2 regions of the Marinococcus sp. LNHM5E3-2.1 genome follow, and region 1 is predicted to be linked to the other one. Evidence: predicted binding sites of a transcription regulator. Region 1 holds the regulator's gene; the other holds the start of a gene.
What was found. Region 1 encodes LexA, which represses DNA repair genes until DNA is damaged. Its sites were predicted from a motif close to CGAACATATGTTCG; they were not measured.

Region 1 (7,383 bases):
GGTGGTTGCCTCCACGCCGGCGGTATGCCCGTATTCCGGGTGGCCCGGTGTCTGGCTTCCCCACTGGCGGAAGTTTTTCAGTTCCTCGAGCGAGAGGTCGTAGCCGCTCAGGTGCAGCATGCTGTATAGAAGCATCGATCCGTGTCCGGCGGACAGCACGAAGCGGTCGCGGTTAAACCAGTCCGGATTGGCCGGGTTGTGGTTCATGGATTTGGTCCAGAGCGCGTACGCCATCGGCGCCGCTCCCATCGGAAGCCCCGGGTGACCCGACTGGGCTTTTTCAATACTTTCGATGGACAGCGTCCGAATCGTGTTAATTGCTAACTGTTCTGTGCTAATTGCCATGCATATGTCCCTCCACTGTATGTATTTTTGGGTGGAAACCCGCACTTATGAGTTGACCCCGCGGGAATTTCCGTGTTCTAGTACGCTTTTATGATAAAGGTTTTAAAACGATTACACAAGCGTGTTAATAGAGAAGAAAATCAAAAGACCTGCTCTTTGTTAAGACCAGGCCTCTCTTTTATCTTAATGCCGGAAGCTGCGGTTCCGTCGTTTGACACGCTCGAGCTTGCTTGGAGTTACATCCGTGCCTTCTTCATCCACCACTTTTACGTTTTCGAGCTGGTTTTTAAACGAGGAACGGAATTTACTTAAATATTCCTGACGCAGCGCCTGCTGTTCTTCTTGTTCTTCTGCAGTCAGCCCCGACGATTTTTGACGTTTGGCTAACTCATTAATCCGGTCAATTTTTTCTTTCGAAAGCATAAGTTGCCTCCCTTAAAATGGCGTTCCTTTTTTATTATATTAAAAACAGCGACGTACCGCAAACAAATCACTGCGGTTCTATCTCTGCGCGCTGCTGTTCATATTCTTTATAACGGCGGTGCACCGTCGCTTTAGAAATATCATAGCCCAGGCCCCGGAGCGTCAGAGCGATATCTTTAAACGTCAGCTCCCGCTGTTTCAGCTTAACAATTTCTTCAATGGGCACCTCTATTTTCTTCCGGCCGCCGCTGCGGTTTAATCCGAAATTTTCTTCCGGGTGGTACCCATTTTCCACCGCCCGCTGCATCCCCCGCTTAATTTTAAAATTATGCAGCCGGCGCTGATGCTCTTCCACTATGGACAAGATTTCCATAATCATATGATCGGTATCCGCAATTTCGAGCTCCCCGTCGTCCTTCACTGTATAGATGGACGTGCCCCTTTTCTGCAGTTCATGGAGCACGGCGATTTTAGCATTTCCGCGTCCAAGCCGCGTATCATCGGTAATCAGCAGTGTATCCGCCCCGGTGTCATCGAGGAGCTCAAACACACGGAGAAGCCCGTCCCGTTCCACGGAATAGCTGCTCTCCTGTTCTGTCACGGTCTGCTGCACCGCCCAACCGTTCGCTGCAGCAAGAGCCTCCAGCTCCTCCTGCTGCCTGGCAAGCGAGGACTGCTGTTCTTCTTTTTCCGTACTTACCCGGGCGTAAATGATGCATGCTTTCATTTATCTGCGTTCCTTTCCGTTCGTGTTTTACTGTTCGGCAGCGTCAAACGAAACCGTTCGTTCCCACGGCTGTTCCTGATACCCCGGCCTGTCCTTCAAAACCGGATGCTCCTGTTCATAGACGATTTCTGCCGGCCGGTCTGCTTCCGTGCCGCCCAGCGTGTCCGGAGTGATCGAAGCGTCCGCTGAATATACCAAAAATAAAAGCGCGAATGCAAATAAGGCAAGCATCGTCCAGTCCGTTGAAGTGAAGGTTTTGAGTTTATTCATATGCATGTTCCCCCTGAATGAGAATGTATGTTCTTATATTCATCCAGTATACCAGAATACCTGTTCCCGTCAACAGAAATATTAGAACGGGTGTTTGCGTTTTTGTTCCCCTCATGCTATACTTTACTCAGAAAAATTCCTCAAAAGGAGGTGCGGAGATGAAGCTATCCAAGCGCCAGCAGCAAATTCTTGATTATATAAAAGAAGAAGTAAAAGAAAAAGGCTATCCGCCTTCGGTCCGGGAGATCGGAGAAGCCGTGGGGCTCGCCTCGAGTTCAACGGTGCACGGGCACCTCGCCCGTCTTGAAAACAAAAATTTAATCCGCCGCGACCCGACTAAGCCGCGGGCAATTGAAGTGCTTGAGCTTGAAGACCAGGGCAGCGAGCCGATTCACGAAAGCAAAGCTGTGTACGTGCCGGTGATCGGTAAAGTCACGGCCGGGGAACCTATCACTGCGGTGGAAAATGTAGAAGAATACATCCCTCTTCCGGAGCGCATGGTGACCGACGAAGAACAGGTATACATGCTTACCATTCAGGGGGACAGCATGATAGAGGCCGGCATTTTTGACGGGGATCTTGTTGTCGTTCAAAAACAGCAGACCGCTGATAACGGCGATATTATTGTCGCTATGACCGATGAAATGGAAGCAACGGTCAAACGGTTTTATAAAGAAGAAAACTTTATTCGCCTGCAGCCTGAAAATGCCACCATGGACCCGATCATTTTAGAAAACTGTACGATACTCGGCAGAGTCACCGGCGTTTTCCGCACCATCTTTTAATCACATAAACGGGGCCGCCTGCTTTAATGAAGCAGGCGGCCCCGTTTCTATTATGCTCGGCACGCAAGCGTCCGGTACGACGTAACAATTTTATTTCCTTCAACATCTCTATCCGTAATCACTATCACTGTGGCTGACGTAATATTTTCCTGTTCGATAAATTCAAGCCCCCGGTGCCAGAGCCATTCATACACCGTTGTCATGTCTACGTTCAGTTCATTTTTCCCCAGCGCTTCTGCCGTAATCTGCATCGACAGCAGCAGCTGGTCGCCCTCAAAGATGTGAAGCACCGGTCCATTAAAATGTTCAGACTCTCCCGGGCTGCCTTCATACGGTCCGTGGTAAAAGTCAAGCAGGCGTGCCATCACGATTCCCCCTTTAACGACTTCGGCGCCGATGCGTGCCTGAAGTTCGTTTTTCTATTGGTGAATTGTGATTCCTTTTCCCTGCACCTTTGCTGCTAAACCCGAATTTCTTCCCCGTCTCCTGAAGGGTTACTGGTCGAGCCACTCTTTAATCTGCTGCTTGTCGTTATCATCAAGGTTGCCTTCTTCAATCCAGTAATTCACCAGCTTCATCATGCCCTGCTTGGAGAGCCCCACCCGGCTGCTGTCGGATGGATGGCTGCTGATGTCCGTTTTTCCGTATTGGTAAATGGATACATACGGCGCCTCCGCGTGGTTTAAATTGTGAAGATCCTTCTTTTCAAAGTGCAGCATTTGTATGCCCCTTTCTATTTTCCAGAATATTTTTTGTACCTGCGTCCGCCACAAAAAAGAGCCTCCCGGGAAGGAAAGCTCCGCTTAGCGTTTGTTTACATGGATTTAGAATACGGTTTGTGACAGATCGAATGATCGATGGTTTCATCGGGTTCACCGCTGTACACACAATCGCAGGTATCTAATACGTAAGTATGCTCTTTGGCGTGAATGACCTGACTTCCCTGATGAAATAACAGTTTTTCATCGGCCGGCTGAAAATCACTCATCGAATGAAGCACCACTTCATAGCCATCGGCGTATTCAATCACCTTGTAATGAATTTCATGACCGTCACTGCTATAGGTCACCTGCGGCTGCGTTCTGCATTTGAATTCCACTAAAGCCACTGTCATCCACCCCCTCCACTTATTTATACCACAGTTTTTTCGGTTCGAGAAGACACCCGGCCGTTTTTTTCCGAAAGAATTTCCTTCCCAAATGAGTGAAAACCGTTTCTCTCTCTGCCTGCCGGAAAAGAAGCCTTTAGCCATTTTCTTCTATATAAATAAAAACAAAAAGCACCCTCTCAGCTCGAGGGCGCTTCGAAATCTCTCAATAAATTGTCGTACGTTTTGTTTATTTCTCCGTCCGTCACGTCCTGCACGGTAATGACAAGACGCTTCCTTTCCGTCGGTGCTTCCTGTTTCAGATAATCCAGGCCGATGCTCCACAGCCAGTCTGGTACGTTTTCTTCCTTTAAACTCGCTTCGGCTGCCATCGCCGAGGTGGTCACCTGGACGAGCAGCACGAGTTCTTCGTCCTGATACACTTCGACTGATTCCCCGGCAAAATGAAGCGGGCGTACGTGGTAGCCTTTCAGCCCTTCCTGGGAAAAATCCGCTTCCTGTGTCATCATCATCCTCCTTTTATTCGATTACGATTGTTCCTGAAGGGCACTGCTTCCTTCAAGCTCTATGCTTTTCTGATCCGACCGGGTGATGTAGGCCTGTCCGCCAAACTGGAACCCTTCCCTGGTGTAAAAATATAAATCCAGCGCAGGAGAAGCACTGTCGAATGCCTGGTGGAAAAATTCCTCGTTGTCGCAGTCTGTAATGGAAACGGTCCAGCGTTCAAGCGGTCCACCGCCTGCCTGAAGGTGACCTTCATTTACCTGAATAACTTCATTTGTGGAGACTGTTTTAACAGCTTCTAGTGCTAGTGTCGGCATCGCGTCCTCCTGAATTTCATTCTTTTAAAAGGGCGGCTTGTATAAAACCGCCCGCGGGATGCGTTAATTTCTATTCGTCTACCTGCCGTTTGTATTCTTCATAAAGCTCGCGGCCTTCTTTTGTGATTTTAATACCGCTGTAAACCGCCTGGTCTTTTTCTCCGGAGGCATCGTCATACGTAACATATCCATGCTCCGCAAGCTCCTGAAAACGATCCTGCTCGATTTCATCCACCGGCGACCATTCGGCGCCGATTTCCCCCCGCTCGACTCTTCCGGCCAGCTGGGCCATTGCTTCTTTTCTCGGACTCATGACTTTCTCTCCTTTCCAATCTTTGAGCATCTTTTCACAGCTATAATCCCCGAATTCGCACGTATTAAACGTTCCCCCGATTTCCGGTTTTCGTGCATATAAAAAAACAGGCGCCAGCTTCCGCTGTCACCCGTTGTCATACCTGCTTTATATCTGCACCAGTTCATCAAGACCATCGAGGTGGCAATGCTTCTTCCCGCCGCCTTCAATGTTTTTAAATTGAACGAGCCCCTGATACTCTGCTTCTTCAGTTTTGAACCGTATACTGATGCTGTTTCGATTGATAAACTCTTCGGAAAACTCCTGTTCTGCATTATAAATGGCCATCGTCCAGGCGCTTTCCCCGATCCGGTCCGGATCGGACGTTTCGAGATACAAGTATGCAGACTCAAATCGCAGCTCCGATTCGTCGAGTACAATTTCGTTAATTTCCTGGGTTTCCTGTTTCATTTTTGTCGCCCCTTCACTCTAATAGGTGCTGCATGTGCCGGCAGAATTCCCGGCTTCTTTTTATGCTATTACACCTCGACGCCGGTTTGAAACCTCGGAAGAGCAGCAGCCGGGCTTACTTCTTCCATTTATGAATGACGTAAAAAGCCACTGCCGGGGTCGGAAACTGTGTTAATCCCCACAGACCCCACTTCCATTTGGCTTTGCCCTGCTTTTCGGCTTCCCGGTAAAGCCACCAGGCCTGAAGCAAAAGCAGCGGAGCCAGCAGCCAGGCGGTATTTCTTTTTTTGTCCATCATCATCTTCCTCTCTGACAAAGACTGGGAGGTGCTTTATTCATTATACTACGCCAATGCCTTTAATACTCCCCCACCTAATAAAAAACCGGACTTCCTGGAAAAAGTCCGGTCCCCCTGTAAGTAATAAAAAAATCCCCCCGGTCCGGTCCCGGCCTGAACGAATCATGTTACATATTGTCCTTCTCTTTCCACTGTTCATTTAACACCGGCAGGTCGCTTACGACAGATATGATTCGTTCGTTTTCCCGAAAATCCCGTATGCCTTTGAGCAATTCCTCTTCAGTGTTAAAAATATGCTTTTCTTTAGCCGGAAATTTTTCCCTAATGTCTTCTTTAGTCCCTACGAACACTTCATTTCCTTCTTCATCGATCACATAAGAAAATTGAGAGATAGCGCATGCTCCTTTCAACTTCTGTTCCACCCAAAGCATAACACTCCTCCGCCCTATTGCATAGGAAACAAACGTTACCAACGCGGTATACATGCGGCACCCTTTTGAAATTACATTGATTCTGCTCCAGTACAAATGTATATAAAAAGAAACAAAAAGGATTTCAGGACAACTACATCACTACAAATAATTATTTCATACAACATATTGTAGTGTATATTTTAAAATACAAAAAACGTCCAGAAACACTGAACACCCTTCATTTATTATCAGCATACGGATGGTTAATATAAAATATATGTGTTTCCGTGAAGCGTCATTGTTTCCTGGTCAAATGGCATATAAATCCTGTCGTACTTCGGGGAAAACGAGCTGTCATCAAGCGCGTGGATGTCAAAGACAAATCCGTCATCGGTTTCCCAGGTTAAACAGTGCAAAAGACTCCCCTCATCGCTTAACAGTACCTGCACATAACGGACATGACGGTTGACATACACGGTAGCCATCGTTTATCCCCCTCTCCTTTATAATACTTCAATTTCAAGTAATAAAGTACTATTATTTTTCTAAAATTACAGAATTTATTTTCTGGTTCTTTTTAACCTGATCCAGCATTTTTCATCGCTGTATATATTCCGTTGTTTTATGTGTTGATACAAAGCGCTGCATTTTACTACATGGTATTGTTTTTAAACTACACATATCGAAATAAAGTCACAAAAAAAGCCCGGAATATATCCGGACTGCAACTGTTGTTTTTATTCTTCTATATAAGGAAGCAGAGCCTGCTTAAATAACATCGATGCCTGTTCTTCATTAAAAACAGTGCCTGTTTCCGTTTCCCATCTGCAGGTATTCAAGTCCTTCAGATAAGCACTGCGGGGACGGACGTCGCTGACGTTGTAGGCAGAGTCGTTGATACGGATTTTAAAGCTCATTTCCAGAAAGCCTTTACGGGTGAACACCTCGCCGGTCTCAATAATAAGCTCGGAAACGCCGTAAAAATATTTTACATGCTTGTTGCTTTTTACTTTTTCTACTTTTAAATCCGACCGGCCGTTAATGGTTCCCATTAATTCATCGAACATGCCTGTAAGCTCCTCGGAGCAGGCGCGTATGCTTTCCATCTGTTTTTCTTCCTCCACGGTGGACGCCTGTTTTTTATTCTGGCGGGCCGTGCTTGATAATTGATGAATCCAATCGTCCATGTAAGAGTCCTCCCTTTAGCGCAGAAATTTCATTTTGCTGTTCACGTCATCGTCAAGCGGCGCGTAGGCCCCTTCGATGTAGTGCCACTTGATCAAGAATTTTGAGCGGACAAACTTTTTCTCGCGCTGTGTCTGCAGCAGCTTTTCCCCGTCTTCATCTTCATCGAGCTCGGCTTCAATTTCGTGTTCGATCCATATGCCCATTTCATCGATGGAATCGATTTTGACGATAATAAACTTTTC
Region 2 (7,383 bases), on a different contig from region 1:
GATAAAGGAACTGGCAAGAAGCAGCCGCTGAATCAGATACGCGACCCGTTCTTCGGGCAGATTGGGGAGAGCCTGTGAATCAGGGGATGCCGGCTGCAGGTACTCCTTTACATATGCCCGGAACTTATCATTGTCGATGATCTTCAGGTGGTATCCCCTTCCTTTAATGGCTTCAATTTCTGCTCCGTGCGACTGAAGCGTTGCCTGAAGCCCTTTGATGTCTTCCCGGATGGTCCGGCTCGACACCTGTTGCAGAGCTGCGAGGTAGCTGCCGGTCACAGGGACGCCGCTTGCAACCAATTCTCTTAAAATGCTGTTGCTCCTTGTAGTCATGTCTCTTTAACCCCCTTAAAAGGTAAACATGTATGTAAGCGCTGCAGAAAAGTTTCATGGTCTGCAGTGCGCAATTAGGGATACTATAAAAGTAGCACAAAAGAAACAGGAAGGAAGTGCAAATCATTTCCGCTTCCTAACGGAAGAACATTCTCTATCTGTGAAAGCGCTATTTTATTATATTGAATATATCAACCGCACATCATTTTATTTTAATTGGAGGAATATCAATGAATATTTTATTAGCATGCTCCGCCGGAATGTCGACAAGTCTTCTCGTTTCAAAAATGAAGGAAGCAGCCGAAGAGCAGGGGGTCCAGGCAGAAATATGGGCAGCAGCCCAGGACAAAGCACCGGAAGAAATCAAAAAGGCGGATGTCCTTTTGATCGGCCCGCAGATGCGTTTTATGAAGAAAAAATTTGGCAAGGTTGCCGATGAACAGGGGATTCCGCTTGATATTATTGATTCCGTCGCTTACGGACGGGTAGACGGAAAAGCTGTACTTGATCACGCCATGAAGCTGTTAAGCGAGCAAAAATAGGGGGGAGACACATGAATCGTTTTATGGAGGTATTGGAAAACATTCTAATGCCAATCGCAGAAAAGTTAAATAATAACCGTCATCTGACGGCCTTGCGCGACGGGTTTTTGATTGCCCTGCCGTTAATCATTTTTGGCTCCATTTTAGTTGTTCTCGCCAATTTTCCTTTTCTTGACCAGCTGATCGGGGAAGACGCCTATGCAGCCTATCAGGCAGCGCTTGGTCCGGCTTCGGCATCCACGCTAAGTATTATGGGACTTTTTGTTATCATCGGTATAGGGTATAAATTAACAGCCTCTTACGGCGTGGAAGCACTCTACGGCGGGGTTGTTGCTCTGGCTGGTTTTATCATATTAACACCGCAGACCTTCGAAGACGTTGAGGGAGTTATACCTACTTCCACTCTCGGGGCGGAAGGCATGTTCGTCGGTATACTGACCGCGTTTCTCGCAGCCGAGCTGTACCGCTACTTTGTACAGAAAAACCTGACGATCAAAATGCCGGCCGGAGTTCCGGAGGCTGTCTCCAGATCGTTCAGCGCCTTAATCCCAGTGTCATTGACCTTATCAGTATTTCTCGCTATCCGTATTTTGTTCAGTCTTACCCCGTTTGAGTCTGCCCAGAACTTTATTTACACCGTGTTACAGGAACCGTTAACCGCGCTTGGCAGCGGGCTGCCGGCTACGATCATAGCTGTTCTTATGATTCAGGTATTCTGGTTTTTCGGCCTGCACGGACAGATTCTGGTTAACTCCGTGTTCGACCCGATCTGGTACGCGCTGAACGAGCAGAACCTGAGCGCATTCCAGGCTGGAGAAGAGCTTCCAAACGTTGTAACAAAGCAATTTATTGATACATTTATTGTAGGAATGGGCGGCTCCGGCATGACCCTTGCGATTGTGCTCTGGCTGTTCATGCTCGCACGCAGCAAACAGGCAAAACAGCTCGGTAAAGTCGGTGGGCCTCCAGGATTCTTTAACGTTAACGAACCGATTATTTTCGGTCTGCCGATCATTATGAACCCACTGGTATTAATTCCGTGGCTGGTGGCTCCGGTCGTGATCGCAGTCATCACATATGTAACGATGTCGATCGGTCTCGTGCCAAAGCCGGCAGGAATTATCGTTCCGTGGACCACCCCGATTTTCTTAAGCGGATTTCTGGCTACTGGGAACGCCTGGCAGGGGGCAGTCCTGCAGCTGTTTAACCTGGCTGTGGTGTTTATCATCTGGTTCCCGTTCCTGCGTATTCTGGACCGTCAGTATTTCCGGAACGAAGTAGAGGCAGAAAAAGAAATGACAAATGCAGACAACAAGCAAAAAAGCGGTTAAATCAGGATAGGAGTGGAGAATATGGAAGCGTTAACAGAAACGGCGTTTCAGATTATATTATACGCCGGCAACGGCAAAGCAAACGCCATGGAAGCGATCCAGGAAGCGAAGGCGGGAAATTTCGACCGTGCAGAAGAACTGATTAAGGAAGCAGGGGAAGAACTTGGAAAAGCACATTCCTATCAGACTAACCTGCTCACGAAAGAAGCAAGCGGCGAAGATTTTTCCGTTAATGTCATGCTGATTCATTCGCAGGATCATTTGATGACCTCCATGACGGTCAGAGATCTGGCGGAGGAGATCGTGGAAGTGTACCGCACTCGTTAACTATGAAAAAGGAGCCTGGCAAAAAGAAAAAGAGGGCCGGGTTCCTGCTTATTATAAAACATATTCAGGCCCAACCATTTTAGGAGGTACCATCTATGGCAGAACAGTTCACGTTTCCAGAAGGATTCTGGTGGGGGGCGGCCACATCCGCCACTCAGATTGAAGGCGCCGCGAAGGAAGGCGGTAAAGGGAAAAATATTTGGGATCAATGGTTTGAAGAAGAGCCGAATCGCTTTTTTAATGGCGTCGGTCCCGGCACCACGTCCGACTTTTACCACCAGTACAAGGACGACATCGCCCGGATGAAGGAGATTAATTTTAATTCCTTTCGCTTGTCGATCTCCTGGTCCCGGCTGATACCGGACGGCTCGGGGGAAGTGAATCCGGAAGCCGTTGATTTTTACAACAACGTTATCAATGAAATGATTGCGCAGGACGTGGAGCCATTTGTCTGTTTATATCATTTTGATATGCCGATGGCGATGCAGGAAATTGGCGGCTGGGAAAATAGAGAGACGGCGGAACACTTTGGCCGTTATGCCGGCATCTGCTTTGATCTGTTCGGCGACCGGGTAAAAAAATGGTTCACGCACAATGAACCGATTGTTCCGGTGGAGGGTGGCTACATGTATGACTTTCACTATCCTAATGTAGTCGACATGAAGCGGGCGGCCCAGGTGGGCTATCATACGCTTCTGTCCCACGTGTTCGCGGTTAGGGCTTTTCGTGAAAAAGACCGCGCCGGCGGGGAAATCGGCATTATTTTGAATCTGACACCTTCCTATCCAAGGAGCAGCCACCCGGCAGATCTGAAGGCTTCCCGGATTGCGGATTTATTTTTCAACCGGAGCTTTCTTGATCCAACGGTGCTCGGGGAGTATCCACAGGAGCTGATTGACCTGCTCGGGGAGCACGGGATGCTTCCGGATACCGAGAGCGGGGACAGGGAGCTGATTCAGGAAGGGAAAATCGACCTGCTGGGTGTGAACTACTATCAGCCTCGCCGGGTTAAAGCGAAGGAAAATCTCCCGAATCCAAGTGCTCCAATACTGCCGGAATGGTTTTTCGACCACTACGAAATGCCCGGCCGGAAGATGAACCCGTACCGCGGATGGGAAATTTATCCGAAGGGTGTCTATGACATCATGATGAATCTCCGGGATAACTACGGGAATATTCCGTCGTTCATTTCTGAAAACGGCATGGGGGTTCAGGATGAAGCCCGGTTTATGGAAAACGGGATGATTCAGGATGATTACCGCATTGAGTTTATTCAGGATCATCTCGAATGGCTGCACCAGGCCATCGAAGAAGGCGCTAACGCCAAAGGGTACCATCTCTGGTCGTTTATCGATAACTGGTCCTGGATGAATGCATATAAAAACCGCTACGGCTATTTTTCCGTCAATATTGATACAGAGGAGCGCACGCCGAAAAAGAGTGCCTACTGGATCACGGCCGTCCACAAAAATAACGGATTTGAAAAATAACATTACGGGGCCGTCTGTCTACACGCAGGCGGCCTGGTCTGTATAAATATAGGCATAAAAAAGGAGTGGGACGATGAAGGAAGGTATTAAGATTGTAACGGTCGGCGGGGGATCCAGCTATACACCGGAGCTCGTGGAGGGCTTTATTAAAAGACACAACGAACTGCCGGTGAAGGAACTATGGCTCGTGGATATTCCGGAAGGAAAAGAAAAATTGGAGATCGTAGGAAGACTCGCCCAGCGCATGACAGCCGAAGCAGGTATTGATATGACAGTGCACCTTTCCTACAGCCGGGAGGAGGCGCTGCCGGGAGCGGATTTTGTCACGACCCAGTTCCGGGTGGGCATGCTTGAAGCACGGGCGAAGGATGAGCGGATACCGCTCGCTTACGGCGTGATCGGTCAGGAGACGAACGGGCCGGGGGGACTGTTCAAAGGACTGCGGACCATTCCGGTTATTATTGACATTGTGCATGATATCGAGCGGCTGTGTCCGGACGCATGGCTTGTAAACTTTACGAATCCAGCCGGCATGGTAACAGAAGCGGTGCTGCGCTATACAAACCATGAACGCATTGTCGGCCTCTGCAACGTGCCGGTGGGAATGCAGATGGGGGTGGCCGATGCACTTGGAGTGGAAGGCAGCCGGATACAGATTGATTTTGCGGGGCTGAATCATATGGTGTACGGGCTGAACATTTACCTCGATGGCCAGAACATAAAGCAGCAGGCGCTTGAAGCGATGGCAGATCCGGCGAATGTCTCCACCATGAAAAATATCGCAGCGCTCGGATGGGAGCCTGATTTTATCCGGGCTCTGCAGGTGCTTCCCTGTCCGTATCACCGGTATTACTATAAAACAGAGGAAATGCTGGCCGAAGAACAGGAGGCTGCCAAAGAAGCAGGTACCCGGGCCGAAGTCGTCCAGGGGGTGGAGGAGGAGCTGTTTGCCCTTTATGCCGATGAAACGCTCCGGACGAAGCCCGAGCAGCTTGAGCAGCGCGGCGGGGCTTATTACAGCGAAGCGGCCTGCAGCCTGATCAATTCGATATATAATGACACCCGGGACATCCAGCCGGTTAATACGAGAAACCGCGGTGCCATTGCAGGGATTCCAGCAGAGTCGGCGGTGGAAATCAGCTCCGTCATTACGAAGGACGGTCCCCGGCCGGTGGCTGTCGGGGAGCTTCCGGTGGCAGTCCAGGGACTTGTGCAGCAGATCAAGTCGTTTGAACGGGTCGCTGCCGAAGCGGCAGTAACGGGAAGCTACCAGACGGCTCTTCTGGCGATGACGATTAATCCTCTCGTCCCGTCCGACACGAAAGCAAAGCACATGCTTGATGATATGCTCGAAGCTCATAGAGAACATTTGCCGCAATTTTTCCAGACAGAAAAGATTTGAAATGATGAAGGTCTCCTAATGCAGGAGGCCTTTTTTGTCAGAAAAAATTTTCCATATTTAAAAATAAACCACAAAAAGAACAAATGTTCGTGTATACTGAAGCGGAAGGAGGCGTTACGGATGAAAGAAAACAAATTAACCCCGGGGTCGAATATGCGCTGGGAATCCAGCCGGATGATTCTGCCGGAGCACCGGGAAATGTGGCTGCGTCATCAAAAAGAGGACCGAATGAAGTTCAGGCCTCTCTGGGATGAGCAGCAGCTTGAGGAATTTTCCCATCGCCTTCAGGAGGCTCTGACGGCTGGGACAGAAGTGACGCTTCACTTGTTTGATCCTTATGCAGAAATAAAAATGACCGGAAAAATTCTGCATCTGGATGCGCTGAACAAAACAATTAAAATAGAGGCGGGTGGAGACGTCCGGCATGTCGGCGTGCAGGATATTATGGATCTGGAAACGTAAACGCACGTTTTTGAAATAGGCGTAAGGGAAAGGAAAATAAGAACAGAACTCAAAAGGGAGAGGATGAAATGAAGGATAAAAAATTCAGCAGAATTTCTTTAACGTCTTCCCTGGGAGGTCTCGGACTGATTGCTGTATCGATTATTGTTTCAGCGGTGTTTTCCCTTCCCGACAACAGTCCCCTGGTGCCGTTATTCGGGTCGCTGCTGACGATCGGCATTCTGCTGCTTGCGCTCAGTGCATTTATGAGCATGATTGCTTTTTCGCGCCGGGAGCCGGGATGGATGAAGCTGAGCGGCTGGATTGTTATGGCGGTGCTTCTTCTCTGGTTTATGGTCAGTCCGGCCCTTACCGGGGTGGTATAAGTCTTCGGAAAAAACGCTGGTTGCGCGCAGTACTGGTTCGTGGTGTAATGTAGAAAAAGATGCAGAGGACGGATGTTTTATGAGTACACCAGATTTTCGGGCCCGCTCGCCGTGGGCATCATTAACGGATGTAGACAAAGTACACGTTTCTCCAGTTGCGCCCGGATCGATTCACACCTCTTTGACGGTGCCGGGAAGCAAGAGTTTTACGAATCGGGCCCTGATCATGGCCGCGCTTGCAGAAGGCACGTCCACTCTTTCAGGCATTTTAAAAAGCGATGACTCGTACTGGTGTCTTGGTGCGCTCCGGGCGCTTGGCGTAAAGTCCGAAGTGGAAGGAGATACGGTCACGATTCATGGATGCGGTGGCCGGTGGCCGGAGGAGGACGCAGAGCTTTACATAGGCGCTGCCGGCACTACGGCCCGTTTCCTTCCGGGACCGCTTGCCGCCGCCGGGAGAGGGGTTTACAAAGTGGAAGCGAGCAAACGGATGAGCGAGCGTCCGGTGGAGCCGTTAATGGAAGCCCTGGAAACGCTCGGGGCCGACGTTCATTACATAGATAAAAAGGGGTTTTACCCGCTTGAAATTCATGCGGGCGGGCTCCCTGGGAAAGAAGTGACCATTTCCGGGAAATTATCGAGCCAGTTTATCAGCGGCCTGCTGCTGACGGGCGCCTATACAGAGGAAGGCCTGCGCATCCGGATTCCGGATTACATTGTGCAGCATGCCTATGTACACATTACGCTCGATTTGATGAATCAGTTCGGGGTGCCGGTCACGTACAATGAGGATTTAACCGATATGCAGGTACCGGCAAAGAACTTTCAGGGCCGGAGTATGGCGCTTGAAGCAGATGCGTCGACAGCCAGTTATTTTATGGCACTCGCGGCACTGACGGCCGGGACGGTCCGTATTAATAATTTAACGATGGACACCAACCAGCCGGATATAGGGATGGTGGATGTGTTTGAAAAAATGGGCTGCCGGGTGGAAAAAGGTGACACCTACATTGAAGTTGCAGGACCCGAACAGCTTTCGGGAGGATTTGAGCTCAGCATGAAGGAAATGTCCGATCAGACGCTGACCGTTGCTGCCCTGGCTCCGTTTGCCGATGCGCCGATTACGATCCG

Region 2: a site for LexA is predicted at 5,502-5,515, ahead of ACTRXH_RS10635 (YolD-like family protein). Genes of this name have one in related genera too.

The regions. Positions count from the first base shown of each region.
Region 1 is NZ_JBQLIB010000001.1:743,758-751,140, reverse strand. It holds gene tkt (transketolase) at 1-345, opposite strand, end outside; gene ACTRXH_RS03935 (DUF896 domain-containing protein) at 529-768, opposite strand; gene ACTRXH_RS03930 (YneB family resolvase-like protein) at 836-1,495, opposite strand; gene ACTRXH_RS03925 (hypothetical protein) at 1,523-1,765, opposite strand; gene lexA (transcriptional repressor LexA) at 1,924-2,550, shown strand; gene ACTRXH_RS03915 (hypothetical protein) at 2,601-2,915, opposite strand; gene ACTRXH_RS03910 (hypothetical protein) at 3,045-3,269, opposite strand; gene ACTRXH_RS03905 (hypothetical protein) at 3,365-3,664, opposite strand; gene ACTRXH_RS03900 (hypothetical protein) at 3,838-4,164, opposite strand; gene ACTRXH_RS03895 (hypothetical protein) at 4,186-4,479, opposite strand; gene ACTRXH_RS03890 (hypothetical protein) at 4,550-4,792, opposite strand; gene ACTRXH_RS03885 (hypothetical protein) at 4,940-5,242, opposite strand; gene ACTRXH_RS03880 (sigmaY antisigma factor component) at 5,358-5,537, opposite strand; gene ACTRXH_RS03875 (hypothetical protein) at 5,708-5,971, opposite strand; gene ACTRXH_RS03870 (hypothetical protein) at 6,217-6,438, opposite strand; gene ACTRXH_RS03865 (hypothetical protein) at 6,691-7,140, opposite strand; gene ACTRXH_RS03860 (hypothetical protein) at 7,156-7,383, opposite strand, start outside.
Region 2 is NZ_JBQLIB010000008.1:85,118-92,500, forward strand. It holds gene ACTRXH_RS10605 (BglG family transcription antiterminator) at 1-333, opposite strand, end outside; gene ACTRXH_RS10610 (lactose/cellobiose PTS transporter subunit IIB) at 564-875, shown strand; gene celB (PTS cellobiose transporter subunit IIC) at 887-2,206, shown strand; gene ACTRXH_RS10620 (PTS lactose/cellobiose transporter subunit IIA) at 2,228-2,533, shown strand; gene ACTRXH_RS10625 (glycoside hydrolase family 1 protein) at 2,629-4,023, shown strand; gene ACTRXH_RS10630 (6-phospho-beta-glucosidase) at 4,097-5,425, shown strand; gene ACTRXH_RS10635 (YolD-like family protein) at 5,546-5,887, shown strand; gene ACTRXH_RS10640 (hypothetical protein) at 5,956-6,252, shown strand; gene aroA (3-phosphoshikimate 1-carboxyvinyltransferase) at 6,332-7,383, shown strand, end outside.